DNA from 4 places in the Halomonas sp. SIMBA_159 genome. Region 4 is predicted to be linked to each of the others. Evidence: predicted binding sites of a transcription regulator. Region 4 holds the regulator's gene; each other region holds the start of a gene.
What was found. Region 4 encodes sigma-54, which starts transcription at its own class of promoters, with help from an activator protein. Its sites were predicted from a motif close to TGGCACNNNNNTTGCTNT; they were not measured.
Positions count from the first base shown of each region.

Region 1: the regulator sigma-54 is predicted to act here: its motif matches at 3,076-3,093, upstream of R0J87_RS14345 (HAD-IIB family hydrolase).
Region 2: the regulator sigma-54 is predicted to act here: its motif matches at 5,985-6,002, upstream of amt (ammonium transporter).
Region 3: the regulator sigma-54 is predicted to act here: its motif matches at 3,060-3,077, upstream of R0J87_RS00685 (amino acid ABC transporter substrate-binding protein).

Region 1 is NZ_JAWJBT010000021.1:13,974-21,718, forward strand. It holds gene R0J87_RS14325 (glycosyltransferase family 32 protein) at 1-126, opposite strand, end outside; gene R0J87_RS14330 (FlgO family outer membrane protein) at 206-790, opposite strand; gene R0J87_RS14335 (hypothetical protein) at 796-1,536, opposite strand; gene R0J87_RS14340 (OmpA family protein) at 1,641-2,711, shown strand; gene R0J87_RS14345 (HAD-IIB family hydrolase) at 3,154-4,101, shown strand; gene R0J87_RS14350 (glycosyltransferase family protein) at 4,120-5,340, shown strand; gene R0J87_RS14355 (methyl-accepting chemotaxis protein) at 5,406-7,007, opposite strand; gene R0J87_RS14360 (MBL fold metallo-hydrolase) at 7,207-7,745, shown strand, end outside.
Region 2 is NZ_JAWJBT010000019.1:93,199-100,943, forward strand. It holds gene R0J87_RS13780 (OsmC family protein) at 1-312, opposite strand, end outside; gene R0J87_RS13785 (hypothetical protein) at 312-509, opposite strand; gene ygfZ (CAF17-like 4Fe-4S cluster assembly/insertion protein YgfZ) at 700-1,650, shown strand; gene R0J87_RS13795 (TatD family hydrolase) at 1,667-2,443, opposite strand; gene R0J87_RS13800 (peptide chain release factor 3) at 2,463-4,052, opposite strand; gene R0J87_RS13805 (putative motility protein) at 4,252-4,461, opposite strand; gene R0J87_RS13810 (NAD(P)/FAD-dependent oxidoreductase) at 4,565-5,806, opposite strand; gene amt (ammonium transporter) at 6,142-7,745, shown strand, end outside.
Region 3 is NZ_JAWJBT010000001.1:137,214-144,958, forward strand. It holds gene R0J87_RS00675 (amino acid ABC transporter permease) at 1-681, opposite strand, end outside; gene R0J87_RS00680 (amino acid ABC transporter permease) at 703-1,893, opposite strand; gene R0J87_RS00685 (amino acid ABC transporter substrate-binding protein) at 1,978-3,003, opposite strand; gene R0J87_RS00690 (amino acid ABC transporter substrate-binding protein) at 3,229-4,254, opposite strand; gene speE (polyamine aminopropyltransferase) at 4,343-5,203, opposite strand; gene hemE (uroporphyrinogen decarboxylase) at 5,200-6,315, opposite strand; gene ribA (GTP cyclohydrolase II) at 6,537-7,172, shown strand; gene R0J87_RS00710 (glutathione S-transferase family protein) at 7,176-7,745, opposite strand, start outside.
Region 4 is NZ_JAWJBT010000016.1:86,206-93,950, reverse strand. It holds gene pmbA (metalloprotease PmbA) at 1-659, shown strand, start outside; gene R0J87_RS12035 (HPr family phosphocarrier protein) at 675-944, opposite strand; gene rapZ (RNase adapter RapZ) at 1,005-1,913, opposite strand; gene ptsN (PTS IIA-like nitrogen regulatory protein PtsN) at 1,980-2,447, opposite strand; gene hpf (ribosome hibernation-promoting factor, HPF/YfiA family) at 2,452-2,760, opposite strand; gene R0J87_RS12015 (RNA polymerase factor sigma-54) at 2,858-4,273, opposite strand; gene lptB (LPS export ABC transporter ATP-binding protein) at 4,379-5,104, opposite strand; gene lptA (lipopolysaccharide transport periplasmic protein LptA) at 5,149-5,643, opposite strand; gene lptC (LPS export ABC transporter periplasmic protein LptC) at 5,668-6,240, opposite strand; gene R0J87_RS11995 (KdsC family phosphatase) at 6,240-6,782, opposite strand; gene R0J87_RS11990 (KpsF/GutQ family sugar-phosphate isomerase) at 6,827-7,745, opposite strand, start outside.

The DNA.
Region 1 (7,745 bases), on a different contig from region 4:
AAAACGCTTGTTGGGAAAGAGTGCATGAAACCCATAGCTCAATACTTTGGCAACGTTAGCAACCAGTTTGATGACCCGGCTGACGGCCACAATATGTGGCTTACTTTTACGGCGACGTGCAGACATAGTCGTCCTTTCATTGAGCAAATGAAAAGCCTAGCGTATCGCTAGGCTTTCAGTCTGACATTGGCTCGGGAGCTTATGATTACCAGCCGCCCTGAGCCTCCAATAAGCTGCGCATATTATTATCCAGAGGAAGCTGGAAGTCTGCGCTGCCCAACACCATGGCATCGCCTGCGCGAACCACTCGGGCACTCACATATAGATAGTCCTGCCCTTGGGCATACGTACCCATCAAAATGGAGCGCGCATTATGCTGCGAGCTTAAACGTTGAACCTGACGAGAGAGAATAAGTTCACCCACGCTCTCTTCAATGAACATGCTGTCGCGCATTTTGACTTCGCGCACCTGCATACCCTGTTGAGCTAACGCCGATGCCATGATCTCAGAGCTGATACGGCCGAACGTAGATGATTGGCTTAGGTTATCAATACTCACAAAGGTTGCCGCAATCATCGGGCTGTATCGCGTCAGGTCTGGATTATTGGTGACCATTTGTAGAGCCGCTTCGTGGGCGAGCTCTGAGAGGTCCGGCTTGGGTTCTTGAGGTTGAGCGTTATTGCCCAGTGTCGTACAACCCGCTAGCAGCATCATAAGGCAAAAGGCCACGATGGCCCTGGCGCGAAAGGTGCAAGCCGATGGAAACATAAGCAGAGAGTGTAAAGACATAAATATTACCAAGTATCCGTGATAGAAACCGTTGGCGTGGTAGGAGCCTGGGGGACTCGGTGAGGCGCATACTGGCGGCGGTCACCCGAGTTAATGTAATAGATGTTGGAAGAGGAGTAGAGAATTTGATCCTGTTCCACAATTTGCGTGGTGACGATGATCTCTTCGTTACCTTTGTCTGTCCAACTGCCGTTGGTGGTGTCTGCCACCATAGCGGCTGGAATCAATGCAAGCGCTGGCTCACTCCAGTTTCCCAGAGGAATACTAGCAACGGCTATACCGCTCGCCAGGGCAGTAAACGCACCAAAGGGCGGACGGGTATAGCCCCTATCGCGATGCGCGACAACTTCCACGTCAATGTTGATGGTGGCACCGTTAGTGCGAGGCTGGGTCGTGACACTACCGCCACGAGAAACCAGTTCGCTGGTCAGTAGTGTTCTAAAGCCGCGTTCGAATTCGCCGCCGCTGTAGTAAGAGCCATACTGCTCATGTTCTGGTGCTGCAATATGCAGATCCCGAAAACGTACCCGTTCACTGCCTAAAATACCGGCGGCTTCATGCTGGGCAAGCACCTCCCAGTGCTGTGCGGCCTGCATTTTTTGCTGTTCCGTATAGGGGTAGGTCGTGGCAATGGGGGCTTGCGATGTGCTGGCGTAAAAACAGCCACTTAGCATCAGGCTAGCCAGTCCCAGGCCAACGGGGCGTAAAAAGTGGACAATGGGAGATGACATAGGTTGGATGCGCACCTGGTAGTTCCTTATCGCTACTAAACGGCTTTTTGATAGACTAGTTTGCCATGCTTAGCATAGATCGGCCACGAGGTTAAAAACTTGAATGAGTAATCACCCCAATGCTTGAAGACCATCGCAGCGGCCCGCGTCATGATTCTCTGCTCTCCAACTACCCCGAAGACGATAGCAACAACGGTTGGATGATCAGCTATATCGATATCATGACGCTGCTGGTGGCGCTATTTGTCATTATTATTGCCGCTGCCGGGGTGACCAGCCCTGATTGGTCGCCTGCCACGGCAGAGCCTGATACGGGTGACAGCATTGCTGCACCGCTGGGAGTACCGTTGCCCGCTGTGTTGGATGAGCGCCGCCAGCAGAGAAGCTCCACGCTGGCGGCCGTGCCCGGCACTCTTAGTCCGATGGCTATTAGCGCTGCGCTAGGGGTGGCAGGCTTACCGCCTCGTCCTACCACCGTTCCCAGCGTGCCGCCGCTGATAGCACTGCCCGTTCAACCTGAGCCCACTCCGGTGTCAGAGACGCCATTGGTGGCGTCGTTAGTGGAGCGCTTTCACGCTTCGTTACCCACTTCCACATTGTTACCGATCCCTACATTACCGACTCCGTTAGTGCGCATTGAAGAAGAGGTTGCCGCAGCGCCGTTGGCTGATTACATGGTGCTGTTGACCGATCGCCCCCCAGTAAACGTAAAGGAAGTCAGTGATGAGGCGATCAGCAGTGCGTTAGCAATCGATGCCCGTTTGGCTGAGCAGGTTGAAACATCGCCCTATTTACCCAACCTTGAGGGCGTAGAGGTCTCTCGAGTGGCGGAAGGCATCAGCCTGCGGGTACAAGATAGGCTGCTGTTTCCCTCTGCGACGGCAGAGCTAACCGAAGGCGGCTCATCGCTAGTGGGGAGCCTGCTGGAGACGATTCAGCGCTACGATGGCGAAGTGTGGGTAGAGGGACACTCCGATAGCCAGACCATTAATACCCCAGAGTTTTCATCTAACTGGGCGCTCTCCAGCGCACGTGCCATCGCGATTGTTGAAGCTTTAGAGGCCGCGGGTGTGGCCGCTGAACGTTTGCGAGCCGTAGGGTTAGCCGCCACTCAACCTTTGGAAGATAACAGCACCGCCGAAGGGCGTGCGCGTAACCGCAGGGTAGAGGTGGTCATTCACGCTCAATAGGCGGCAGTTAGCAATGAACAACGCTTTTGTATAAGACGATAGGCACAACATAAAAAAAGCCCGCCGGGGGAGGCGGGCTTGAAAGGGCTTGGCTCACTGCAGCCCACTGACATCAGGTGAGGGGGTGTACAAGGTTGCCAGTGGGTACAATTCGAGTATAGCTATTTGTGAGCATTTGCCAAGGGCTTGTGCAATTTTTTTGCGAATTTCTTGTACTTATTTTTATACATAAAACTGATTGAATAAAAAAGCGGGCGTTTTTTTGCACTGTTTTGGTGCTTTTTAAGTGCGCTTTTTTGGTGCTTGGTAGTCGGAGATTATTTTCTGTGGTTTAAGTAATTGATTTTTATTATCTAAACTTCATTGGCATGCATTCTGCTTTATTGCTTATCTGAGAACGACGCCCGCGTAACGTCTTTAAAGATTGCAATAAGGTGGTGCCATGACAGAACACACCCGCACTACAAGCACTCACTCTGAGTGGGTGAATCTCGCCCAGTCCCCTGGAAGCCCCGACCCGGCCCTTCAGCCGCGTTTAGTGGTTACTGACCTAGACGGTTCGCTGCTTGATCACCACAGTTACGACTTCTCTCCTGCAGCGCCTTGGCTGGCGCGCCTAAAACAGCTGGGCGTGCCCGTTATTCCAGTCACCAGTAAAACTCGTGCCGAACTGATCTCCCTGCGTGAAGCGTTAGGCCTAACGGCGACGCCGTTCGTGGCGGAAAACGGCGCTGTGATTGGCCTGCCGCCGGGCTGGTGTCACGCACGGTTAGATCGCCCTGGCAGCGGGCTAGACGGCGTGGTGGTGAAACACACCGGTGTTGACGTGGGGTTTATCCGCGCGCGACTGAACGTCTGGCGTAAGCGTTTGGGCGTGCGTTTTACCCGTATGAGCGAACTGAATGTTGCTGATGTGATGTCGCTCACCGGTTTAGACGAAACCCGCGCAAAAGCGGCCCGGCAGCGGGAAGGCAGCGAGCCGCTTATCTGGGAAGACGACGAGGCCGCGCTGGCTAATTTCCGTTTAGCGCTGGAAGGCGATGGCTTGATGCTCACTCAAGGCGGGCGCTTTTGGCATGTGATGGGCAAAGCCTCTGATAAAGGCAGCGCGGTTGACTGGCTCATCAAGCGCTTTACCGCTTTGCGCGGCCGTGAGCCGCTCTCATTAGGACTAGGCGACGGCCCGAACGATATATCCATGCTCGATGCCGTCGATCAGGCTGTTGTGATCAAAGGGTGCCACGACTTGACCGTCACGCCCACGAATACAGCGCTTTATCGCACTCAGGAAACCGGGCCAGCAGGCTGGGCCGAGGGGGTGGCCCACTGGTGGGGGCGAGACGACCGCCGGTTAGCGGCGGCTTCCACCCAAGCGTCCGTCACGGCCTAATCAACGAGGGATCAGCGTATGAGTGATTTTCATCAAAATGGCATTATCACCGACTTTCATAACCTCACCCGCCGTCCGGTAGAGGCGCTTGAGCAGGAACTGAGCCAATTCGCCAAGCGTCGTCCGATGGGGCTGATACTCCCGTCGCTGTTTTCCGAGTTGGAAGGCCCGGCGCTTTCAGCCATTGTTGATGAGCTGGTGAAGGTGCCTTATCTCAATGAGATTGTGATCGGCCTGGACCGCGCCGATCGTGAGCAATTCCTATATGCCCGCGAATTTTTCTCTCGTCTTCCTCAGCACACCCGCATTTTATGGAACGACGGGCCACGCCTGCGTGAGCTAGACGCCGAGTTGGAAAGTCACGGTTTAGGGGCCTTAGAGCCCGGCAAAGGGCGCAACGTGTGGTATTGCGCAGGATACGTGCTGGCCTCTGGACGCTCGTCGGCAGTGGGGCTGCATGACTGCGATATTCTGACCTATGATCGTAGCCTGCTGGCGCGGCTCATGTACCCCGTGGCTCACCCACGGTTTAACTACAGCTTCTGCAAAGGCTATTACCCCCGCATTGCCGAAGGAAAGCTCAACGGCCGGGTGTCTCGGCTGATGGTGACACCGCTGCTGCGAGCGCTCAAAACCGTGTGCGGGCCGCTACCCTATTTGGACTATTTAGATAGCTTCCGTTATCCGCTCTCTGGTGAGTTTGCGATGCGCAGCGATGTGCTGGAAGGCATTCGTATCCCCGCCGACTGGGGTCTGGAGATCGGGGTGTTGTCTGAACTGCAGCGTAACTACTCCCACCGCCAGCTGTGTCAGGTCGATATTGCCGATGCCTACGACCACAAACACCAGCCCGTTAGCGAGGATGATGCCAACGGCGGCCTGAATCGCATGAGTCTGGATATCGCCAAAGCGCTGTACCGCAAGCTGGCTACCCAAGGCGTGAGCTTTAGCAGTGAAGACTTCCGCACGCTAAAAGCGACGTACTATCGCTTAGCGCTCGATTTGATCGAAGCCTATGATCACGACGCCACCATGAATGGCCTGAGTTTGGATCGCCACTGTGAAGAGCAGGCGGTAGAGCTGTTTGCCAGCAACCTGCTGGAAGCAGGCAACTTATTTTTAGATAACCCCCGCGAACGGCCGTTCATTCCAAGCTGGAACCGCGTACAGGCTGCGGTGCCCGACATCCTGGCGCGAATGCACGAAGCGGTAGAGTTGGATAACCAGGGCAAGGTGTAGCTGGGAAGTGTAGCTGGGAAGTAAGGTGAGCAAGCCCCCGCCTAGTCGGGCGGGGGCAATGCCGATTAAAAGTCGCTGAAGGAGGAGGAGTGAGCCGCTGGCGCGGCAATAGCAGGCTGGTGCGCTTCTTTATTTAACTTAAAGTTAGTCACCAAGTGGCGAAGTTGGGTGCTCAGCTGTGCTAGCTGCTGGGTCGCGTGGTTACTCTGCTGTACCAGCCCCGCGTTTTGCTGGGTCATTTGATCCATCTGCGTCACGGCCTGATTGACCTGCTCGATACCGCTGCTCTGCTCGATGGTGGCTGCCGAGATTTCCTGTACCAGCGTACTGAGCTGCTGAATATCCGCCACCACACCGGTAATCATTTCACCCGTGTTTTTGACTTGGCGGCTGCCTTCTACCACTTGCGCATCCGCATTTTCGATCAACCCTTTGATCTCTTGGGCGGCGGACGCAGAGCGGCTGGCCAGCTGGCGCACTTCATTGGCGACGACCGCAAAGCCACGGCCTTGCTCCCCTGCACGGGCCGCTTCCACCGAGGCGTTCAGCGCCAGAATATTAGTCTGAAAAGCGATGGCATCAATGGTATTCACGATGCTGCTCATTTGCGTCGCGCTGTTGTTGATGTTGTCCATGGTGTTAATCACTGAAGCCATAGCGTCGCTACCGCGTTGGGCGCTTTCAGCGGTTTTGGTGGCCAGGGTGCGGGCATGGTCAGCGTGGTCGGCGTTCTGTTTCACCGTTGCTGTTAATTGCTCCATGCTGGAAGCGGTTTCTGCCAGCGAAGCAGCCTGTTCTTCGGTGCGGGTGGAGAGCTCTTCATTGACGCCGACGATCTGCTCCACGCCGTGATTCACCTGGTCCGCGCCGTGGTGAATGTCGCTGATGGTGCCCGCTAGCGTTTCGCGCATGCGGTTAATGTCATACAGCAAGCTGTGCTGATCCTTGTCGGAGAGTGTGGCGGCCTGGGTTAGGTCACCATCGGCAATATGGCGTACCACCGTGGCTGCATAGCGCGGGTCGCCGCCTAATCGACGGGCAACGTCACGAATGACCCAGCCCATTAGCAGCGTCACCGGCACGCCAATCACTAATAAAATAATCGCTGAGCGAATTAGACCGGTAATAAAGGCGGCATTGATGTCGTCGACATAGACGCCGGCGGCCAACGACCAGCCCCACTCTGGCAGGTGCGCGACATAGCTCACCTTAGGCACTTGGTCATCCCCGCTGATGCGGCGCGAGTAATAGTCCACATGACCGCCACCGGCTTGGGCAACGTCTAAGAAGGCAGCGTATAACCGCATGCCGCTAGCATCTTGATAAGCGCTCATATCCTCGCCCCTAGGGCGATTAGGGTGCGACACGATCGCCAGGTCGTTATCGAAGGCAAACACATACTCGTCCTCGCCAAAGCGTACGCTGGCAATGTTATCGATGGCCCGTTGCTGTGCTTCCTCCTCGGTTAGTTCGCCGCGCTCGGCGCGTGCCTGTAGTGCTTCCAGCTGTCCATGGATACTGCCCACGATATGTTGAATGCTGTCGCGACGTTCACTTTCGATGGTTTGGCGGTTCTCCCACGCCAACCAGCCCACTAGCAGTAGCATCGCCACCCAAATGATGCCGAGCGTGCTCCAAAGTTTCTGTGTCGTTGTCAAACGGTTCATGGTGTCCCTGTGAAAAATCCAATCAGTAAGTAAGCCCTTACTTTTATCGGCCACTATGGTTAATACCTTAGTCGAGTTAATAAAAAAATAGCGGTGTGGAGTGCTTGTAAGTTCCAAAATGATCTAAATATATAACTTAATTTGCGCTACACTCAGTAAACATACTCAGCGCTAGCAGGCCATCAGCAGGAGGCTCTCTATGCAACGCCCCATCGTGACCCACTTCTTCGACGAGCCCACCAATACGTTTAGCTATGTGGTGCAAGACCCTGATAGCGATGCGTGCGCCATCATCGACTCCGTACTCGATTTTGACTACGCCGCCGGACGTACCGACGTTCGTTCTGCGGAGCAGATCATTGCCTTTGTGCGCGGTAAAGGGCTGAAGGTGGAATGGATAATGGAAACCCATGTGCATGCGGATCACCTGTCGGCCGCACCGTACCTACATACCAAGCTGGGCGGCAAAACTGGCATTGGCGCCCATATCGTCGACGTGCAGGAAATTTTTGGTAAAGCCTTCAATGCAGGCACTGAGTTTGCGCGGGACGGCAGCCAGTTCGATGCGCTCTTTAAAGAAGGCGACACCTTCAACATCGGTGGGCTTGAAGGGCGGGTGCTGCATACGCCGGGTCATACGCCAGCCTGCTTGACCTATGTGGTGGGCGATGCCGCTTTTGTGGGTGATACCTTATTCATGCCGGACTACGGCACGGCGCGCTGCGATTTTCCAGGCGG
Region 2 (7,745 bases), on a different contig from region 4:
TGGGTCGCTGATGCCATGCAGCGACAGCGTAACGCTCAGTTTATAGACACCCTTCCGCTCTTCACTGTCATCACGCTGTACTTTGACGGTAATACCTTCCAACGGCCACTGCTTGCGCTTAGCGTACATTTGGACCGTAATCGCTTTGCAGGTTCCCAGCGCAATATCGAAATAATCATGAGGATCCGGCGCGCTTTCATCGCCCCCCACCACTGCGGGTACATCGGCATAGAGATCCTCCATACCATTGACCTCTATACGCTTGCGAAACACGCTATTTCGCTCACTGATCACCACGATAGGTGGATGCATTACGATACCTTGATACGCAGGTTAAGTTTCTCAACTGCTTTGATGAGAGCGTCCCGCTTTGCGCGACCTTCAACTTCCGCACCATAACGGCCTACTTCAGCACTATCGACACCATCGAGCATCATCAGCGCAGTAGTGATTTTGTTGACCTGCTCGGCGGTAGTAACGCCTTGAAAGCTTAATGATTGAACAGCCATGCCGCGTCCTTTGCTAAATTGTTACCAGCTACCTGCATGAAAGTCACATGCAGGTGATTACCTATGCAAACCTGATACAGGATAAAGAGTCTAGCATGCTCCGAAGGCCTTGCAATCTGCCTATCCTGCCCACACTTTTATAAGCATGCTTATTGATCACACATCTCACTAACCACGCCCAGGAGTGACTATGGCCACCGCAATAACACCGCCCTTTAGCGCCGTGCGTTTGACCCAGTACGCAGCGCTCGATATTAAAGGGGCCGATGCGGAGAAATTTCTACAGGGCCAAACCAGCGCGCAGGTGAGCTTAGCAAAGGGCTCTTTTGCGCCGCTTACCTGTTTTTGCACACCCAAGGGGCGCATGTTGGCCAACGGCCAGCTTTTGCGGCTTGGCAACGACCATTACCGCTTAATTTTAGACACCTCCCTGGCAGACACACTCGCCAACCACCTGAAGAAATTTGCCGCGTTCTATAAAGCGGAGTTATCACTTGAAGGCTCAGTGACGTTTGCAGGCGCCAGCCAGCCCACAGATGCGATTGCTGAACATCTAGGCATCACGCTACCTGAGCAGCCCTATACGCATGTGACAAGCCCTAAAGGGACGGCGCTACGCATGCCTGGTAGCCCACGCTGGCTCTTTATGTTTGAAGAAGAGGCGGGAAGCTTATTAAGCAGCGATGAAACGCTACAGAATACGTGGCAGCTAGCGGATATTCGCAGCGGACTTGCTTGGCTCACCGATGCCCAGCAGGATCACTTTCTTCCCCAGATGTTGAATTGGGAAGCACTGGGAGGGATCAGCTTTAAGAAAGGCTGCTATACCGGCCAGGAAGTCGTGGCACGCGCGCATTTTCGCGGCCAGGTAAAAAAGCGTTTGGTTCACGCCAGTGTGTCCGCTACCACGCTGCCCGCTATTGGCGATGCGTTAATGGATGAAAGTGGCAAAGCCTGGGGGGAAGTGGTTAGCCGCGCATGGGGCAACGACCAGCAAGTAGAACTGCTGGCGGTCATGAATACCAAAGTGATGGAAGAAGAGATTTCGCTACACTGGCAGCAGCAACCCATCACCCTACATACACTGCCCTACCCTGTTGAACGGCTAGACCCTGAACAGATCTCCGCACAGCTGACCTAAAGCTTAAACAGCTGGCCTAAAGGTTAAAGAGACGCGAGGCGTTGGCACTACTCAGCATGGAGACTCTCTCAAGAGATTGCTGACGCAGCGCGGCTACCACGCTAGCCACTTTTGCCACTCGGGAAGGCTCGTTCCGCTGGCCCTGGTAACCGCTTAGCGGCATATCAGGGCTGTCAGTTTCTAGCACAAACCCATCGTCTGGCAGCTTGGCGACAACGGCACGCAAACGCTGTGCTCGCTCATAGGTCACGGCACCGCCCAGCCCCAATACGTAGCCAAGGTCTAAAAACTTCACCGCCTGCTGGTAGGAACCGGCAAAGGCATGTATCAGCCCAGCATGCGGTAACGCCCGCTGACGCAGTCTTTTGCTGACCGAGTCGTTTGCCTTAACGCAGTGCACCACCACCGGCAGCTTGCAGCGCTTCGCAATGCCTAACTGCTCATCAAAATAGTGCCACTGTTGATCCAGGCTCTGCGTAAAGCGTCCATCAATGCCGCATTCACCAATGGCCACTGGGCGAATGGAAGAAGTGCTTGATAACTGTTGATTCACCAATACTTCCAGCGCCTCAATATCCTCCGGCCGATGCTGCTCAATAAAGTAAGGGTGAAGCCCTAGGCAAACGCTCACCTCAGGCCGCTCCCCCAGCGCCAGCAAGTGATGCCAACGGGCTCGCACCGTGGCGGGCACTATAAAACGGCAAACGCCCGCTGCCTTGGCAGCGGCGATGACGGTCTCACGATCCGTGTCAAACTCCGCAACATCCAAATGGCAGTGGGCGTCTATCAGCATATTGCCCTCTTTAGGAGGTTTAATGCTCGCGGGTAGGCTGGAAGCGAATATCCGGCCAGCGCTCCTGGGTCATTTGTAGGTTAACCCGTGTAGGCGCGATGTAGGTCAGGTAACCGCCGCCATCAATGGCGAGGTTGGTACTGGCCTTGCGCTTAAACTCTTCCAGCATTTTGGCATCGTTGCAGTACACCCAGCGGGCGGTTTGCACGTTAACCCCTTCATAAAGGCAGTCGACCTTGTACTCTTCCTTCAAGCGATGGGCGACAACATCAAACTGCAGCGTACCTACGGCCCCTAGGATGAGGTCGTTATTATCCATCGGCATAAAGACCTGGGTCGCCCCCTCTTCCGAGAGCTGCTGGAGGCCTTTCTGGAGCGCTTTCATTTTTAGCGGGTCTTTTAAACGTACGCGCTTGAAAAGTTCGGGGGCAAAGTGAGGGATGCCGGTAAAGCGCATATCTTCACCTACGGTGAAGGTGTCACCAATCTGAATCGTGCCATGGTTATGCAGGCCGATAATATCGCCTGGCCACGCCTCCTCTACTTGCGAGCGGTCAGAGGCCATAAACGTAAGTGCATCAGCAATCTTGACGTCTTTACCAATCCTCACGTGGCGCATCTTCATGTTCTTTTCGTACTTACCAGAGCACACCCGCAGGAAGGCGATGCGGTCACGATGGTTCGGGTCCATATTGGCCTGAATCTTGAATACAAAACCTGTGAAGCGCTCATCCTGAGCAGTCACTTCACGGGTATCGGTTTCCCGAGACTGTGGAGCGGGCGCATGCTCTACGAAACCGTCCATCATTTCACGTACGCCAAAGTTACCCATGGCGGTACCAAAATAGACGGGGGTAAGCTCACCGCGGCGATAGGCTTCTAAATCAAATTCGTGAGAAGCACCGCGCACTAAATCGACTTCCATGCGCAGCTCTTCTGCCTGCTCTTCCCCCAACACCGCGTCGACTTCGGGGTTGTCTAGCCCTTCAATGCGCTTGTCGTCTGGAATACGGCTACCCTGTCCCTGGGTGTAGAGGTGAATCACATCGTTATAGAGGTGATAAACGCCTTTAAAGTGACGCCCCATGCCAATCGGCCATGTCATCGGCGCACACTGGATATTCAGTACCGTTTCCACTTCATCCATGACTTCAATGGGGTCGCGAATGTCACGGTCCATTTTATTGATAAACGTCAGAATCGGCGTCGTGCGCAGACGACACACTTCCATCAATTTGATGGTACGGTCCTCAACACCTTTCGCGCCGTCAATCACCATCAGCGCGGAATCCACCGCCGTTAGGGTGCGGTAGGTATCTTCAGAGAAGTCTTCGTGCCCCGGGGTGTCGAGGAGGTTGACGATACGTCCACCATAGGGAAACTGCATAACCGACGTGGTCACCGAGATACCACGCTCCTGCTCCATCTTCATCCAGTCAGACGTGGCGTGACGATCATTACGTTTACTCTTGACCGAGCCTGCTAGCTGAATCGCATTTCCAAACAGCAGCATTTTTTCGGTGATGGTGGTTTTACCGGCGTCAGGGTGCGAAATAATCGCAAAAGTACGGCGAAGCTCAGCTTCACGCGCTAATTGGGCGTCAGACATGGAGTTCTCTACAAGATGGTACAGCGTGAACACTTAAAACGTAGCGCCAAACCTTCGGCGTTGTGTGCGCCTATGGTAACGCAACTCGCCTTCAACGGCATACCATCACGTGCAGCGGGCATTTTGTACCGATATAAAAAACGCCGACAGAGTCGGCGTTTAGATACGTTAGTAAAATCATTACTAAGCAAACAGCTACTTAAGCGTACGTATTAACCTGCGTGCCAACACTGCCTTCTTGTGCCAAGTTGGGCTGGGCACCGGTATCAGCAGAAGCGAGCACTTCTGTGATTTGCTCGGCTTGCACATCAAGGGCTTGGCGGAACATTTGCATTTGCGCTTGTTCAGCGGTTTGCGCTTGGTTCATATACAGCGCTGTGCTGACAGCATTACTCGCAGCGACATCCATTATTGCACCTCAGTCTTTTGAGTGACTTGTTCAGCGTAGCAAACCCAGCCTCACTAGGCCATGTTTGTCACTTTGCGTATCGTAACAGCACGCAACATCACGGTTAAAACCGATCAGCCCGAAACGGCGCCATATCAATAGCGGTGGGCTTATCTTCCATCATATCCGCTAGCAGTTGGCCGGTAGCCGGGCCAAGTGTGAAACCTTGATGACCATGACCAAATGCTAACCACAGGCCTGGGTGACGTGGCGCAGGGCCAATAACAGGCTTCATATCCGGCAAACACGGCCGCGCGCCCTTCCACGCAGCGCTATCTTTGCGCTCAGCTAACGGGAAGATAGTGCGCGCTACTTTTTCAGCGGCCCCTAGCTGCTCTTCATCCGCAGGTGATTCCAGGCGGTCTAGCTCAGCCCCGGTGGTCAGCCGGACCCCCGCGTTCATTGGCGCCAGCAAATACCCTACCTCTGCATCCATTAACCAATAGTTTAATTTGGCTGTCGGTTGAGTAGCATAATGCATATGGTAGCCACGCTTTACGAACGTCGGGAAGTGATAGCCCAACGGCTTCATCCATTGGCCCGCCCAGGGGCCGAGCGCCATAACGACCTGATCAACGCTGAACGCCTCTTCACTGGTCGTGACGGTCCACGTATCGCCCTGCTGCGTAACGCCGGTGATATCTGCCTGCACAACACGCCCGCCCATGGCTTCAAACGAGGCAGCATAAGCGGCCACCAATCCACCCGGGTCTGCAACGGTCCATGGGTCCAGCCAATGAATTGCGCCAATGATTTTCTCACCAAGCTGGGGCTCTTTCTCATTCAGCGCCTCACGGTCTAGTACCGTAAATTGCACGCCGTAAAGCTCACGCGCTTCTTCGGCCTCTTTTACCCGCTTAGCGAGCTTCTCTTGCGTACGGTAGATTTCCAGCCACCCTTCACGGCGCACTAAATGGTCAGCGCCCGACGCTTCAATCATCGGCGCGTGAGCCTCCAGGCAAAGCTGAATCAACGACGCGTATTCAGGAACGATCTTTTTATACAGCCGGGAGGAGGAGTGGTGCCAGTAGCTCAATAGTGGCGATGCCGCATTGACCATACCTGTCGGCCGGTAGCGGATATCAACACGTCGGTTCGGCAGTACGCTTAATATCGTTTTCATATCACGCGGGAACGGATAAGGCCTTACGGCTTCACGCTGTATAATCCCCGCATTTCCAAACGAGGTTTCACGCCCAGGCTGGCGGCGATCCACCAGTGTTACCTGGTAGCCACGCTGCTGCAGCTGCCAAGCAATACTGACACCCACCATTCCTGCTCCTAAAACCACCGTTTGACGCGCCATTATGATGCACTCCTCTCATTCTTTTGATTGCCCAGCCACACGCTGCCAACCCCGTAAGTAATATATTGAAAAATATCACCAATCAAACCGCTTTTGCACAGTCATAAAGACTGTTTTAAGCCACTATTTTAGTTATTTATAACGCAAAAAACGTAAATAAGGATGACTTTACTAAGCGCGGCACAACATTTGCTTAATTACTGTTAGCACTGCTTTAACGCACCGGAAACCTTCGGCAACACAAGGCACCGCGCTGGGTTAATAAGAGGCAACGCACGCATTACCGCACCCTAACAGTGCTCGCACTGCACCAGATCAGCACAAGGACCTTGCCCATGACCGACAGCTTCGATACCACTCTCATTGATACCCTGTGGGTGCTGTGGGCGGCCGCACTGGTGTTTGTCATGCAGGCTGGCTTTCTGTGCCTTGAAGCAGGAACCACCCGAACCAAAAATGCCATTAACGTCGCTATAAAAAACTTAGCGGATTTTGCGATTGCCGTCAGTGTCTTTTGGCTCGCAGGCTTCGGGATGATGTTTGGTGCTTCCCAGGCAGGTTGGGTCGGTAGCTCGCTGTTTGGATGGGAGCTGGAGTCGACCAACACTTGGCTAATCACCGTCTTTATCTTTCAAGCCATGTTTTGCGCCACAGCGGCTACGATTGTGGCGGGCGCGGTGGCTGAACGAATGCCGTTTCTTGGCTACCTTTGGACCGCGTTTTGGATAGCGCTACTGATTTATCCGGTATTTGGCCACTGGGCATGGGGCGGCTTGTTGGGCGGCAGTCCTGGCTGGCTGGCGGCGCTGGGCTTTATCGATTTCGCCGGCGCAACCGTCGTACACAGCGTTGGCGGCTGGGTGGCATTAGCGGCAGTACTGGTCATCGGCCCTCGTCAGGGGCGCTTCCAGGTGGATAAGCCCCCGACTGCCTTTCCCGCGGGCAACTTACCGCTCGCCATGCTGGGCGCTCTGTTTATGGTGCTAGGCTGGTTTGGATTTAACGGTGGCAGCACGCTTGCTTTAAATGGCAGCGTGCCCGGCATCATCGCCAATACCATGTTAGGCGCTGTGGGCGGCATTTTATCGGCCATGCTGGTGGGCTGGCGTGTGCGACGCTATGCAGATGTGATGTATGCCATCAACGGCGCCATCGCAGGTTTAGTAGCGGTAACGGCAGGCGCACATGCTCTGTCATTAGCCGCTGCTTTCTTTATGGGCGGCGTAAGCGGTGTCCTTATGGTACTGGCGAGCGAATGGCTACTAAAAAGGCGCATTGATGATGCCGTGGGCGCTATCCCCGCACACTTAGTCACCGGCCTATGGGGCACTCTCGCCCTGCCGTGGATAGCCGACCTTGATCGACTGGGCACTTCCCTTGGCAGATTTGATCAATTTATGGTCCAGCTGCTGGGCGTCGTGGTATGCGGCTTGTGGAGTTTTGGGCTCGCCTGGCTGCTCTTTCGTATCACCCGCCGGTTTTTACCCCTTCGCGTCTCCAAAGATGCCGAGAAAATGGGCCTTAACCTTGCCGAGCATGGCGCACGAAACGAGCTCAACCAGCTGTTGGAGCATATGCGGCAGCATGAAAAACAGGGCGATATGCGCCAGCGCATTGAGGCCGACCCCTTCACCGAGGTCGGTGAGATAGCGGCAAGCTATAACCGCGTGTCGGCAGCACTTGAACGCGCGGTAGGTCACACTCAGGTCATGCTGCGCAACCTGCGCGACGGCGTGATTACCTGGCAAGCCGACGGAACGCTCACGGGGTTAAACCCGGGCGCAGAGGCTTTGTTTGGCGTTCATGCAGAACGGATGGTTGGCCAACCAGTAAGCACGCTACTGGCCAACAAGGCGCTGACGCCCGGGGCAATGCATGAAATTAAGCTGCGCACGGAGGACCAGCAGATACGCTATTTGGAAATCCAGGTCAGTGAGGG
Region 3 (7,745 bases), on a different contig from region 4:
GCTCATATCGGAGGGCAGGAACAGCGGCAGCATCACCGAGGCCATAAACAGCACGGTGATCAGCGGCACGCCGCGCCAGAACTCGATAAACACCACGCAAAAGCTTTTGACGATGGGCATGTTAGAGCGTCGCCCCAGGGCCAGCACAATACCGATCGGCAGAGCCCCCACCATCCCAACCGTTGCTAGCAGCAGGGTAAGCATCAGGCCGCCCCAGCGGTGCGTAGGCACCTGGGGTAGGCCGAAATAACCGCCGTGCAGCAGTACAAACGAAATGACCGGGAAGACCAACAGCGCAAAAACAGCCACCCAGCGCTTAAGAGGCAGTCGCGGTATCGCCAGCCAAGCAATCAGCGAAAAGAACATGGCAAACACAATATTGGCGCGCCAGGTCTCCTCGCTGGGGTACAGGCCGTAAATAAACTGGCTAAAGCGAGCGTTGATGAAGACCCAACAAGCGCCTTCCCGGGAGCAGTCGTCACGCGTTGTGCCGATCCAGTCGGCGTTAATAAATGCCCATTGCACCGTCGGTACCACCAGCAAATACAGCACGTATAGGCCGATTAAGGTGAAGATGGTGTTAATGGGTCCGTTAAATAGATTGGCGCGTAGCCACGCCACCGCACCCACTGAATTACCCGGGGCTGGCCGTTGCTCAATCATTGTTTGGTTATGAATCATCTGTGACTCCTCGCCATCGGCCTAGCGTTCAACCAGCGCCACACGGGCGTTGAACCAGTTCATAAACATGGATACCAACAGGCTGATGGTCAGATAGACGGCCATGGTCATCGCAATGACCTCAATAGCCTGACCTGTCTGGTTCAGCGTCGTGCCTGCAAATACCGACACGAGATCTGGGTAACCAATGGCGGTTGCCAGCGATGAGTTTTTAATCAAGTTGAGGTATTGGCTGGTCAGAGGCGGAATAATCACCCGCAGTGCTTGGGGCACCACCACTAAGCGAAGTACCAAGTTGCGGGGCAGGCTGAGCGCTTGCGCAGCTTCGGTTTGCCCATGGGAAATCGCTTGAATACCTGAACGTACAATTTCGGCAATAAACGAGGCGGTATAGATCGATAGCGCAAACCATAGCGCCAAGAACTCTGGGATCACCGTGACGCCCCCGCGGAAGTTAAAACCGCGTAGTTCAGGCATTTCCCAAGTAATCGGCACGCCCGTGGCAAACATCACCAGCAGCGGCAGGCCAAAAATCAGCACAAAAGAGATCCAGTAAGCGGGCAGGCGTTTGCCGGTGGCTTCCTGACGACGTTTTGCCCAGATCACCAGCGCAATGCTGGCAACAATAGCGACGACGAAGGTGACAGGAATGAGGCCAAAACCAGACTCAAACAACGGCTGCGGAAAGTAGAGCCCGCGTACGTTCAGGAAAATGGCTTCACCAAAGGCAAGGCTGTCCCGGGCGCTGGGCAGGGTGCGCAGTACGGCAAAATACCAAAAGAAAATCTGCAGCAGCAGCGGGATATTCCGGAACGTCTCGATATACGCTGCCGCTAACTTGGCGATGAGCCAGTTAGGCGATAAGCGCGAAATACCGACAATAAAGCCAACGATGGTGGCGGCGATAACGCCTAATCCACCCACCAAAAGCGTATTCAGTAGGCCAACGAAGAATGTGCGGCCATAGGTGCTTTGGGAGGAGTAGTCGATCAGACTCTGCACGATCCCAAAACCGGCGGTATTACTCAGGAAACCAAAACCTGTGGTGATACCCCGAGAGGAGAGGTTGTCTTGCACGTTGCCGACGATATAGAACAGGAAAGCGATGACAGCGGCAATCAGCAGACATTGGAAGATGAGCGCACGTTTGGCGCGGTCTCGCCAAAACGGTGGCTTTTGGCCAACGGGGCGAGCGTTAGGTCTTACGGACATGGGTGGCGTCTCCGCGATACGGAAGGTCAATCAAATGGCCCGCCATGACCAAAAAGGGTGGCGGGCCGGGGTCAAGCGAGACGCTTAGCGAATCGGCGGTGCGTACTGGAAGCCGCCTTGGTTCCACAGGGCGTTAACACCGCGCTCAATCTCCAGCGGTGAACCCATACCTACGTTGCGCTCAAAGCTTTCACCGTAGTTACCTACTTGGCTCAGGATGTTGTAAGCCCAGTCGGCCTCAAGACCCATGCCTTCACCGTAGTTGCCATCTTGGCCAAGCAGGCGAGCAACGTCCGGGTTCTCAGAGCTGAGCATTTCTTCAGCGTTTTCGCTGGTGACGCCGTACTCTTCACCGTTGATCATGGCGAACAGCGACCACTTCACGATGTTGAACCACAAATCGTCGCCTTGGCGTACAACCGGGCCCAGCGGCTCTTTAGAGATAACGTCGGGCAGAATCATGGCGGCAGACGGATCATCGAGCTGAATGCGCAGTGCGGCCAGCTGAGAGGTGTCAGAGGTCAGAACGTCACAACGGCCAGCTTGGAAGCCACCCACGGTCTGCTCAGAGGTATCGAAAACGATCGGATCGAATTCCATGCCGTTAGCACGGAAGTAATCGGCCAGGTTCAGCTCAGTGGTCGTACCGGACTGGATACAGATGGCGGCGCCGTCCAGCTCAGCAGCGCTGGTGATACCGAGGTCACGAGACACCATGAAGCCTTGGCCGTCGTAAAAGTTAACGCCGGTGAAGTTCAGGCCCAGGGTGGTGTCGCGGGTGGTGGTCCAGGTGGTGTTACGAGAAAGGACATCGACTTCGCCCGACTGCAGTGCGGTGAAGCGCTCAACGGCGTTCAAGGAGATGTAGTTAACCGCATCTGCATCGCCCAGTACCGCAGCGGCTACGGCGCGACATACGTCAACGTCAAGGCCTTGCCACTCGCCGCTATCGTCCGGGGCGGAAAAACCTGGCAAGCCGTCGCTGACGCCACACTGAATGGCACCGCGCTCGCGGGTATCTTCTAATGTATCGGCTTGGGCGGTGGCGACACCGGCGAGGGTAATAGCACCAGCGGAGGCCAGCAGTACCAGGTGTTTCTTATTCATCATGTTTGTTCCCCTTCCTCGATTTAATGTCGTTATGCATGGTGATGCATCACTAAAAGCTAGCAAGGAAGGTGCCAAAAAAGATATGTCGCCAAATTCAGCGCTTTTCAACGTAAAATCAGCGAATTTATCGAAGGTCGTGGTGCAAAAAAGTGCGCTAGCAGCTACGCGTTGCGCTTTTTTGGTGCGTAGCGGCTAGCGCTGGTTGGCGCATAGTTTGTTAGCGGGTTAGCGAATAGGTGGCGCGTACTGAATACCGCCATCTTTCCAAAGAGAATTTAAGCCTCGTGCGATCTTAAAATCAGAGCCTGTGCCCACGTTGCGGTCATAAATATCCGCGTAATTACCCACCTGTTTGACGATTTGGTAAGCCCAGTCCGACTGTAGGCCCATGGCTTCGCCAAAATCGCCATCTTGGCCGAGCAAACGCATCACATCTGGATTGTCTGAGTTTAGCCGTTCATCCACATTAGCTTGGCTAACGCCCAGCTCTTCGGCGTTCAGCATGGCAAACAGCGACCACTTCACGATGTTGAACCACTGGTCATCACCTTGGCGCACGGCGGGGCCTAGCGGCTCTTTGGAGATGATCTCCGGCAACACGACGGCCATATTGGGGTCGGCCAGTTGAATGCGCTGGGCGTAGAGCTGCGAGGCATCCGAGCTCAATACATCGCAGCGGCCTGCTTCAAACCCGGCAATCGACTGTTCAGGTGAATCAAACACCACCGCATCATAGGTCATGTTGTTAATGCGGAAGTAGTCGGAAAGATTCAGCTCGCTGGTGGTGCCTGACTGGGTGCAAACAGCCGCTCCATCCAGCTCTTTGGCGCTCTGCACGCCGAGGTCGCTGGCCACCATAAACGCTTGGCCGTCGTAATAGCTGACGCCAGTGAAGTTCATCCCTAGCGTGGTATCGCGGCTAGAGGTCCAAGTGGTGGTGCGGGAGAGCACGTCCACCTCACCCGACTGCAGCGCGGCAAAGCGTTCCACTGAATCTAACGGCACAAAATTGACCTTGCTGGCATCGCCCAGCGCAGCGGCTGCCACTGCACGGCACACATCGGTATCCAGGCCGCGGTACTGGTCGTTGTCGTCTAACGATGAGAAGCCGGGCTGGGCCGCGTTAACGCCACAGCGCACGCTGTCGCGCTCTTGAACAGCCTCTAGGGTATCGGCTATGGCCATGGCAGGTACCCAGAGAGCGGGTGCTAATAGAGTGATTCCCAATCCTAACCAACGCGTGGTGTTCATTTGTTATTCCTTAACGTCGAGCGCAGCAACACTTGCGCATAAAAAAGGCCGGGCAGAGCCCGGCCTGATGCATAACGTCACCGCAAACTTATGCGAACGCTTTACGCATAAAGGGCGGCAGCGCCAGGGCACCGCGGTGGGCATCTACTGTGTAGTACTGTAGCGGCATTTCGTGGCTGGCGGCAGCCTCTTCGCGGAAGCTTTCGACGTTGGTGCTTTTGCCAGCCAGCGTCACGCTCCACCAGCCGGAAGGGTACACCGGCTGGGGGAAGGGCAGGGTGGCCACGCTATCAAAGCCTGCTTCGCGCATGTCGTTACGCAGCTCGCGGATAATCGAGCCGCTGTGATACAGCGGTGACTCGCTCTGCTGAACCATCACGCCGCCGCTTTTCAGAATGCGGTGGCAGCGCTTCAAGAAGTCGGTTTTGAACAGGCCTTCTGCAGGGCCTACCGGGTCGGTGGAGTCGATGATCAGCACGTCGATGCTCTCGTCGGCAGCGTCATCTACCCATTTCACGCCGTCGGCAAACAGCAGCTCGGCGCGGGGGTCGCCGTTGGCTTCTACTAATGACGGGAAAAAGCGCTCGGAGGCCTTGGTGACTTCTTCATCAATGTCGATCTGAGTGACTTTTTCAACGCCCGGATGGCGCAGCACTTCTTTCAGCGTACCGCAGTCGCCGCCGCCAATAATCACCACCCGCTTGGGGTCTTGATGGGTGAACAGCGCCGGGTGAGCAATCATCTCGTGGTAGAGGAAGTTGTCGCGATCGGTCAGCATCACGCAGCCATCCAGCACCATCAGGTTGCCGTAGGTTTCGGTGGCGTACACTTCCAGGTGCTGGTAGGGGCTCTGCACATCCAGCAGTTTTTCGGTGATTTTCAGCGAGAAAGCGCTGCCGTGGCTATCAAAGACTTCGGTAAACCACTGGTCGTCGCGTAGGTCGCTCATTGCTTGGCTCCTGGGCACTGGTCGTTCGTTTGGGTCGGAATGCCCTGATGGTACTGCGGGCTTAAGTCGTGCAGCGCCTCCATAAAGGCGGTGACGTGATCGGGATTGGTGAACTGGCTGATGCCGTGCCCCAAATTGAACACGTGGCCCGGGCCGTGGCCGTAGCTCTCCAACACGCGGGCCACTTCGGCGCGAATGGCCGAAGGGCGAGCAAACAGCACGTTGGGGTCCAAGTTACCCTGCAGGGCGACTTTATGGCCTACGCGGGCGCGGGCATCAGAAAGCTCGGTCGACCAATCGATACCCAGCGCGTCGGCACCGGCGCAAGCAATGTGCTCAAGCCACTGGCCGCCGTTTTTGGTGAACAGAATCACCGGCACGCGGCGTCCGTCGTGTTCGCGGATCAGCCCGGAAACGATCTGCTCCATATAGCGCAGCGAGAACTCTAAATAAGCAGGCGTAGAGAGTGCGCCGCCCCAGGTATCAAAAATCTGTACCGCCTGGGCACCGGCGCGAATCTGCGCATTCAGGTAGTCGGTGACCGACTGCGCGAGAGTATCCAGCAGCTGGTGCATGGTGTCCGGCGTGTCGTAAAGCATGGTTTTCAGGTGGCGGAAGTCTTTGCTGGAACCGCCTTCGACCATATACGTTGCCAGCGTCCAGGGGCTGCCGGAGAAGCCGATCAGCGGCATGCGGCCGTTCAGCTCGCGGCGAATAGTGGAGACCGCCCGCATCACGTAGTCCAGGTCGCGCTCGGCGTTCGGCACGGTCAGCGCGGCGACTTCTTCCGGGGTGCGGACGGTTTTTCTGAATTTGGGGCCTTCTCCGGTTTCGAAGTAGAGGCCCAGCCCCATGGCATCGGGGATGGTCAAAATATCCGAAAACAGAATCGCGGCGTCGAGCGGGTAGCGCTCTAGCGGCTGCAGGGTCACTTCGCAAGCCAGGTCATGATTGCGGCACAGGTCCATAAAGCTGCCTGCGTCGGCGCGGCTGGCGCGGTACTCCGGCAGGTAGCGGCCGGCTTGGCGCATCATCCACACCGGAGTGCGGTCAACGGGCTGGCGAGCCAGCGCGCGAAGAAAACGGTCGTTTTGCAAAGGTGTGGTGGTCATAAACACTTGCTCTTGAGAAATTTGCCCGCATTGTAAGGGAGTCATCGTACCTGAAGATAGGAATTGTACGTGAAGATAGCCGGGGGTGGCGGCGCAAACCGTGGCAAAAATCGTCGCACCCCGCTAAGACCGTGAGGCCTGCGCGGCTTCCTGGTAAACTATTTGCCCACTTCGCCAACACTGGTGTGGTTAACTGGTTTGGTTAATCAGCGAGGAAACCTGTGACCATTCGCTTCATTGCTGCCTCTCGGCTGCCCACTCCCTGGGCCACATTCACCATGCATGGCTTCGAAGACGACGCCACGGGTAAAGACCATATCGCCTTAACGTTGGGAGATGTGAGCGGCGGCGAGCCGGTGTTAGGGCGCGTGCACTCTGAGTGCTTAACCGGCGATGCGCTATTCTCGATGCGCTGCGACTGCGGCTACCAGCTCCAAGAAGCGCTGAAGCGAATTGCCGAAGAGGGGCGCGGCGTGCTGCTTTACTTGCGCCAGGAAGGGCGGGGCATTGGCCTGCTCAATAAAATCCGCGCCTATCATCTGCAAGACCAGGGGGCCGATACTGTAGAGGCCAACGAGCAGCTCGGCTTCGGTGCCGACATGCGCCGCTACGACCTCTGCGTGCCGATGCTCAACCACTTGGGCATTACCGCGCTCAAGCTGATGACCAACAACCCCCGCAAGGTAGATGCGCTGACCCGCGACGGCGTGAACGTCGTCGAGCGGCTGCCCATTACCACTGGCTTAAACCCCCACAACGAACAGTACCTCTCCACCAAAGCGGGCAAGCTCGGCCACATGATGGCGCTGGATGATTTCACCCAGGCCAGCGATGTGGATATTGAGCGTAAGGGGTAGCGCTTAACCGTTAGCCGCTGCCTGCTCTTTTTCGGCGGCACGGGCAAGCGCTGGGCGATTAGCGTGACGGGCGCGGTAAGCCACCAGCGGCTCCGGCAGGCGATGTTTCATGCTGGCCGCCCAGGTCAGCGTATGGGTCAGGAAAAGATCCGCAAGAGTGAAGGTATTCTCCACCAAGGTTTCTTGGCCGCGGTAGCGGCGCTCTAACGCGAGCAGTGCCCGTTGAAACTCCCAAGCGGCAGTGGGCAGTACCGACGGCACGCGCTTATCTTGTGGCAGGGCGAATTTGTGCTTGGCCTGTAACCACAGCGGCTGCTCGATCTCGGTGACGATAAAGCTAAGCCACTGGTCGACCTGAGCGCGCTCGGCAACGCTTTGAGGCAGCAATTGCCCATCGCCATACTGCTCGGCGAGATAGCGGCAGATAGGCGCGGATTCAAACAGCGTTAACTCGCCATCTTCCAGCACCGGTACTTTGCCATCCGGGTGGCGGGCGAGGTGCTCCGCGCTCTGCCCTTCACCTTTATCTAGCGCTACGTGGTGACACTGGTACTCCAAGCCTAGCTCTTCAAG
Region 4 (7,745 bases):
GTCGGCTGGGGGCGCAGAAGCCTCCAACAGGTACTTTTCCGGTGCTATTCGACCCTACGCTTGCCAGCGGTTTAGTCGGCCATTTGATGGGCGCGCTGGCGGGTGGTGCGCTCTACCGAGAAGCGTCATTTTTATGTGACCGCTTGGGTAGCCCGCTATTTCCTGAGTGGTTTGGGCTTGAAGAGCGCCCAATGGAAATAGGCGCGACGGCCAGTTCACCGTTTGATGCAGAAGGGGTGCAGACGCGCAATAACCGCTTTATTGATCAAGGCCAAGTGGCGAGCTATATGCTCTCTGCCTACAGCGCACGCCGCTTGGGTATGCAGACCACCGGTAATGCAGGGGGCGCGCGTAACTTGCGGCTGCTCGCGCCGTTAACGCCTCGGGCTGAATTGTTGAAGCAGATGGGGCGTGGTATTTGGGTGACTGAGCTGATGGGGCAAGGCGTAAACGGTGTCACCGGTGATTACTCCCGCGGTGCGGCAGGGTTCTGGGTGGAAAATGGCGAGGTTCAGTACCCCATTGAAGAGTTCACGATTGCCAGTAACCTAAACAAAATGTTCGCGGGGCTCTCGGGCGTAGGCGATGACACCGATACCCGTGGCAGTATTCACACGGGCAGCTGGCTTATTGATGCGATGACAGTGGCGGGTAGTTAATACGGCTGGCCTGGCTTACTGGTTTTCGTCAAATCGAGCGTCGAACAGGGCTTCAATCGCATCAAGCGCCTGTTCGGCGTCGTCTCCTTCCGCAGCGACGACCAGCTCAGTACCGCAGGGAGCCGCCAGCATTAGCAGTGACATAATGTTGGCGGCGTCGGCTTTCTGCTGCTGCTTGTAAACGACAATGTTCGCAGAAAATTGCTGGCCACATTTCACCAGTTTGGTGGCCGCGCGGGCATGAAGGCCACGCTGGTTGGTAAGGGTTAACGTTCTTTCGGGCACTCTGGTTCCTTTTTGCCGAGTGGGTCTTGATACTTGAGTCTTGCTCTGGGGTCTAATAACTCAGTGCGTACTGGCGGCGCACGGCTTTGCAGGCTCTTCGCTTAATGTGTACTGTAGGCCAAGCTCGCGGTGCCTTAATTGAACCTCTCCCGTTTGCTTAACAAGCTTTTGGGCGAGTTGTTCAACCATGTATACAGAGCGGTGCTGGCCGCCTGTGCAGCCAATCGCAACCGTCATATAGCTACGCTGACTATTTTGATAAGCGGGAAGCCATTTTTCCAGCCAGGCCTGAATATCATTCGACATCGCTTCGACGATTGGGTAGCCGCTTAAAAAGGCCACGATATTCGCGTCTCTCCCCGTATATTGGCGCAGGGTAGGATCCCAATAGGGGTTTGGCAGGCAGCGAACATCAAAGACTAAATCCGCATCCATCGGTACGCCGCGCTTATAGCCAAATGACTCAAACGTCAGGGTTAGCTGATCTTTGCGTTGGTGAGCGACTTGGTCAGTAATGCGGCGGCGCAGATCATGGACGGAGAGACGCGAGGTGTCGATCAGTAAATCGGCGAGATCGCGAATCTCATTGAGCGTCTCTTCCTCTTTATCGATGGCCTCTTCCAGGGTCATGTCGCTATCCCTTGTTAAGGGATGACGACGGCGAGTCGCGGAGTAGCGCTCTAACAAAATGCGCGCATCTGTGGTCAGGTAAATCACCTGAAACTGGATTTCTCGCTGACGTAGCTCTTCCAGCAGCGACGGCAGACGTTCAAGTGCCGTCGGCAGGTTGCGTGCATCGATACTGACCGCGATGCGAGTACGCTCACCCTGTTCGCGTAGCTCATCAATTAATGAGCCCAGTAGCATGGCGGGCAAGTTGTCGATAGCGTAATAGCCAAGATCCTCCAGCGCTTGTAAGGCGATAGATTTACCGGACCCAGAACGGCCGCTAATGATCACCAGTTGCATAGCGTTTCTCTTGGCTTTTAAACGTGGAAATAAGGTGTGGCTGCGCTGTATGAACCTGTTAAAACCTCAAGTGGCTTGCTCTCGGATTTTGGCGGTCATGAGTGCCAAAAGCTCTCTTTGGCTGGCGGCCTTGCGTAACTGCTGACGGGTATTGGCATCGTTCATAATGGTGGCCACTTGGCCCAGTAGAGCTAGATGAGTGTCATCTGCCTCTTCCGGTACCAGTAGAACGAAGACCAGATCCACCGGATCGCCATCAATGGCATCAAAATCGACCGGCTCGGCGAGCTTTAGAAAACCAGCGATAGGGGCATTGCAGTGTGGGCTGCGTGCGTGGGGGATAGCAACTCCGTTGCCTATCCCCGTACTGCCTAGGCGCTCGCGGCCAATCAGGCGACTGAACACTTCTTGGCTATCGAGGCTGGGTGTGTTTTGGGCGATAAAGGTGCTGAAGAACTCCAGCACCCGTTTTTTGCTGCCCCCGGGCACATCGTAAAGCACGCGCTCCGGGGGGAGGATGGTTTCCAACGTCATTGAGTTAACGCACGCCTGCGCCCTGGGCGCGAGCTTGTGCTTTTTCCTTATGTTTAACGAGTTGACGATCAATTTTGTCCGCTAGCGCATCAATGGCGGCATACATATCGTTATCAAGCGCTTCGGCGTGAAGGTCTGCCCCTGCGGCATGCAGCGTACAGGCTGCTTGCTGGCGCTCCTTCTCAACAGATAAGGTCACTTGCACCGTGGTGATGTTGTCATAGTGGCGTTCAACGCGTTCCAGCTTTTCGTTAACGTAGTCACGCAAGGCGTCAGTCAGTTCAACGTGATGACCAGTGATGTTTACTTGCATTGACGTGCTCCTTATCCATCGGGCTGTACTTCGATTGTAACCCTTTTTACGCTATTGCAAAGCCCCTGCGACGAGTTTGTATCAGCGTACCGTTTAACTAGCGTAAACGGCGGCGCTCACTCGACGAGGGAATGCCCATCGACTCGCGATATTTAGCCACGGTACGTCGCGCTACGCTAATGCCACCCTCTTCTAGCAAGGTGACCAAGCGGCTGTCGGAGAGCGGCTTGCCTGACGGCTCTTCCTGAATTAGCTTTTTGATGCGCGCACGAATGGCAGTGCTGGAGTGGCTGTCACCGCCATCTTGGCCGCTCACTTGGCTCGAAAAGAAGTACTTGAGTTCAAACACGCCCCGCGGCGTATGAATGAATTTCTGGGTAGTCACGCGGGAAATCGTCGACTCATGCATCTCAACGGCTTCGGCGATATCCGCCAGAATTAGCGGTTTCATAGCCTCTTCGCCATGCTCTAAAAAGCCAATTTGGCGCGCAATAATCTCGCGTCCAACGCGTAACAGCGTGTCGTTACGGCTGGAGAGACTTTTAATTAGCCAGCGTGCTTCTTGCAGGTGCTCTTTGAGGAACTGGTTGTCTTGGCTTTTATCGGCCCGTTTGATCAAGCTGGCGTAGTCGGGCTGTATGCGCAGGCGCGGCAGTGCTTCTGGATTGAGTTCTAAATGCCAACCTTCATGATCATGACGTACCACTAGATCAGGGGTGATGTAGCTGTCATCAGTGATGCCGTAGGCGCTGCCGGGGCGGGGGTCAAGGCTGCGAATTAAACGGATGACATCGTCAAGCTGTTCGTCATCCAGGCTCAGGCGGCGCTTGAGTAACCGCATATCGTCTTTACCCAGCGCTTCCAAAAACTGACGAACCAGCCGCTTGGCAGGCATCAGTAGAGGCGTATCTTCGGGTAGTGCGGCAAGCTGCAGCATTAGGCATTCGCGGAGGTCTCGGGCAAACACGCCGGTAGGTTCAAACTGCTGCAAGCGCAGTAGGGTGTTTTCCATTTCCCGCGGGCTTAAGCTGTCGTGGCCTTGGGCTTTTAGCCCTTCACGAATGTCGTTGAGCGGTTGAGTGAGATAGCCATTGGCATCTAGCGCATCAATCAGGCTTTCCGCGATTGAATATTCCCGTGGGCTGAAGTCGGTCATGGCCAGTTGCCATAGCAGGTGGCCGTGAAGGCTTTGCCCGGCGGCTTGGCGCTCAAAGTCAGGCCCCTCGCTGCTGCCTCCCAGGCTGCCCGTATCTTGGTAGGTATCCGACCAGTCGCTGTCCACAGAGAGTTCGTTGGGAATGCTTTCCGACCACTCGGCCTCTTGTGGCTCGCTGACCGCCTGCTCGCCAAACTCATCCTCTTGTTCGAGCATGGGATTGGCATCTAGCGCCTGCTGAATTTCTTGACGGAGGTCCAGCGTGGAGAGCTGTAGCAGAGCAATAGCCTGCTGCAGCTGAGGTGTCATGGTCAGCTGTGTACCGATGCGCAATTGGAGAGAAGCTTTCATGACCATCTGAGAACCACTCGTTAATCAGAAAGCTCCACCCTAGAGCGAGTTGTGGCTCGGTGCAAGTGCAATAAGCATGCCACTAAAAGAAAAGTTTGTGTAGGTCACGGTTTAAAGGCGGAAATCTGCCCCTAGGTAAACGTCTCGAACCTTCTGGTTATTGAGGATTTCCTGGGAGTTTCCACTGGCAATGATGTGTCCGTCGCCAACAATGTAAGCGATATCACAAATATCCAGCGTTTCACGCACGTTGTGGTCGGTGATCAATACACCGATATGTCGCTTCTTGAGTGCGCGAATGATGGTTTTAATTTCACCTACGGAAATAGGGTCAACCCCTGCAAAGGGCTCGTCCAGCAGAATAAAGGCAGGTTCTGTGGCTAAAGAGCGGGCAATTTCCACCCGGCGGCGTTCGCCACCCGACAGGCTCATGCCCAGGTTGTCGCGAATGTGGGTAATATGAAAATCTTCGAGCAGTGATTCAAGGCGTGCTTCCCTGGCGCTGCGGTCTAGCTCTTTGCGCGTCTCTAAAATGGCCATGATGTTATCGGCGACTGAGAGCTTGCGAAAAATAGAAGCTTCCTGGGGTAGGTAGCCAATTCCTGCTATTGCGCGCTCATGCATAGGCGCATGAGTAAGGTCCAGGTCGTCAATGCCGACGCTGCCCGCATCGGATTTGACGAGCCCTACAATCATGTAGAACGACGTGGTTTTGCCCGCTCCGTTAGGGCCCAGCAGCCCCACGACGCTGCCCTGAGTGATTTCCAGATTAATATCTTTCACGACCCGGCGGCGTTTGTAGCTCTTCGCCAAATGGTGGGCGTAGAGCGTTTTCACGGGTGCGAAATCTGTAGAGGTTGATGCTGCCACGTGGCCGCTCCCTATTGTTCGGGCTGAAGAGTCATGCGAATACGCTGGTTGTCGCTACCGCTCACCTCGGAGCGTGCTTGTACCACTTCCTGATCAATGAAGTACTCCAAGCGACCCCCTTGGAAACGATCACCCTGTTGGGTCAGCTCTGCCTGATCAATAAGCTCTACCCGGCGCTCAGCGACGTGATAAATGATTCGCCGAGCCCAGCCTTCCATCGGGGTGTCCTGGTCTTCTAGCTGGTTGCGCAAATAGGCGCGTTCGCCGGTGGCGATGGCTTGAGAGAGCTCGCCTGCATCATTGCGCTGGATCTCTACGCGCTCGCCACGCAGGTGCATTTCGCCCTGGCGGATATCGACGTTGCCGGAGTAGACCGCCGTGCCTGCCCGCTGGTCAAGGTCCAGCCGATCAGCTTCTACCTGAATAGGGGCTTGGCCTTGAGCCAGCGCAGCCGTGGTCAGCGGTAACGTTAAAGCAAAGAGTGCAGTGCGGATTGAGGCATTCATCGCGACTCCTAGGGGCATGAGTGGCTAAGGGGAACGAGTGGCAGGCGGATGAACGCCGCGCACATTGTTGGTCAAGCGGACTTGGCTGTCATCTAGCCACACATCCATTCGTGATGCTTCCATGCGCTGAGGCGGCTGCTGTAATAGCACGGGCGTATCACTCCAGGCATGGCGTGTAACGCCATCATAGTTTAATTGCTCGGTATCAAGCTGCCAGCCCTCTTCCGGTGCGAGCAGGCGTGCAGAGCCATTCAGCGTTAGCGCCTGTGTCTCTGTGTTTAAGGTCCCGGTATTCGAGGTGGCTAGCCACTCACGCTGTTCACTATCAAACAGCGTGGCGCGGGGAGACATCACGTCGGTCATGGCTGTTTGCGGGGTGTGCACCAGCCGTGGAGTGACCAAGGACTGTTGAATAGCACCTGATTCGCCAAATAGGGTAATTTCGGCGTTCTCTAATACGTGCCCAGGTTCTTGAGCACGCGCCTCCTGGTCAATCTCGCTCTCCTGGGGGCCACGGGGATCTAGCCAGACCAGGACGCCGCCTAAGGCGACGACCATCACCGTGATCCAAACCCGTTTTTTTACCCTAAAACCCATTATGAGTTCCCGTGTAGGTACGTATCGAGCACGGCATCCCAGTGCCCTTGAGAGGTTAACAGCGTATCGCAAATCTCGCGCACCGCGCCGTGGCCGCCAAGGCGTTCGGTGATCCAGTCGGCGTGGGTATGCATGTAATCTGGGGCGTTAGGCACCGTAATGCCGACTCCTGAGCGCTTGATAGGCGCAAGGTCGGGCAGGTCATCACCGCAATAAGCGACCTGCTCTAAGGTGATATCAAGACGCTGGCAGAGCGCACGAAGCGTGGTCAGCTTGTCCTCACAGCCTTGATGTACATGGCTAATGCCCAAGGCAGCAGCGCGTTGGCTGACCATGGGGGAGTCACGGCCGGTAATCAGCGCCACATGGATGCCGACACGCTTAAGCAGCTTGAGGCCATGCCCATCCTGGGTGTGAAACGCCTTAATTTCGATACCGTCGGCCTGAAAGTAGAGGCGGCCATCGGTCAGTACGCCATCCACATCCAGAGCAAGCAGTTTTACGCGGCGAAGCCGGTCGAGTAGTGCATCAGGTAGGGCCATATAGCCTCCTTAACATCCATGGCAAAAAAAGCGTTATTACGCCGTTAAATCACGCCGCTGGCGAGCAGGTCGTGCATATGCAGCGCGCCGATCGGGCGCTGCTGTTCATCCACCACTGCAAGCGCGGTAATCCGGCTGTCTTCCATAATGCGAACAGCTTCGGCGGCCAGCACGTCAGGGCCAATGCGTTTGCCTGGGCGTGTCATAACATCGTCAACGCACACATCGCGCAGGTCGTGGAATTGGTCGAGCGTGCGGCGCAGATCACCATCGGTATAAACGCCCGCAAGGCGGCCTTCGCTATCCACCACACAGGTGAAACCAAGACCTTGGCGGGTGATTTCTAGCAGCGCATCACGTAGTGGGCTGCCTAACGCAACCTTTGGCAGCCGTGCACCGTCGTGCATGAGGTCTCGTACCCGCAGTAGTAGACGCTTACCCAGGCTGCCGCCGGGGTGAGACAGAGCAAAGTCTTCAGCTGTAAAGCCCCGTGCTTCAAGTAGCGCGACAGCCAGTGCGTCGCCTAAGGCGAGCGCCGCTGTTGTAGAGCTGGTGGGTGCTAAATCAAGGGGGCACGCTTCACGCTCTACGCCACTGTCTAAGTGGGCGTCAGCATGGCGAGCCAGGGTCGAGCCAGGCCGTCCTGTCATGCTCACCAGCGGTGTGCCAAGCCGCTTGAGCAACGGCAGCAGGGCGGTGACTTCGGCTGTTTCTCCGGAGTTGGAGAGAGCCAGCACCACATCGGCGCGGGTAATCATGCCTAGGTCACCGTGGCTGGCTTCACCAGGGTGAACGAAAAAGGCGGGCGTGCCAGTGCTTGCTAAGGTCGCGGCAAGTTTTCCGGCAATATGCCCTGATTTCCCCATGCCCGTGACAACCACGCGGCCTTGGCAGGCAAGAATCAGCTGGCAGGCGTGGTCAAAGCCTTCGTCAAGCTTGGCTTGCAGGCCTCCAATCGCCGCT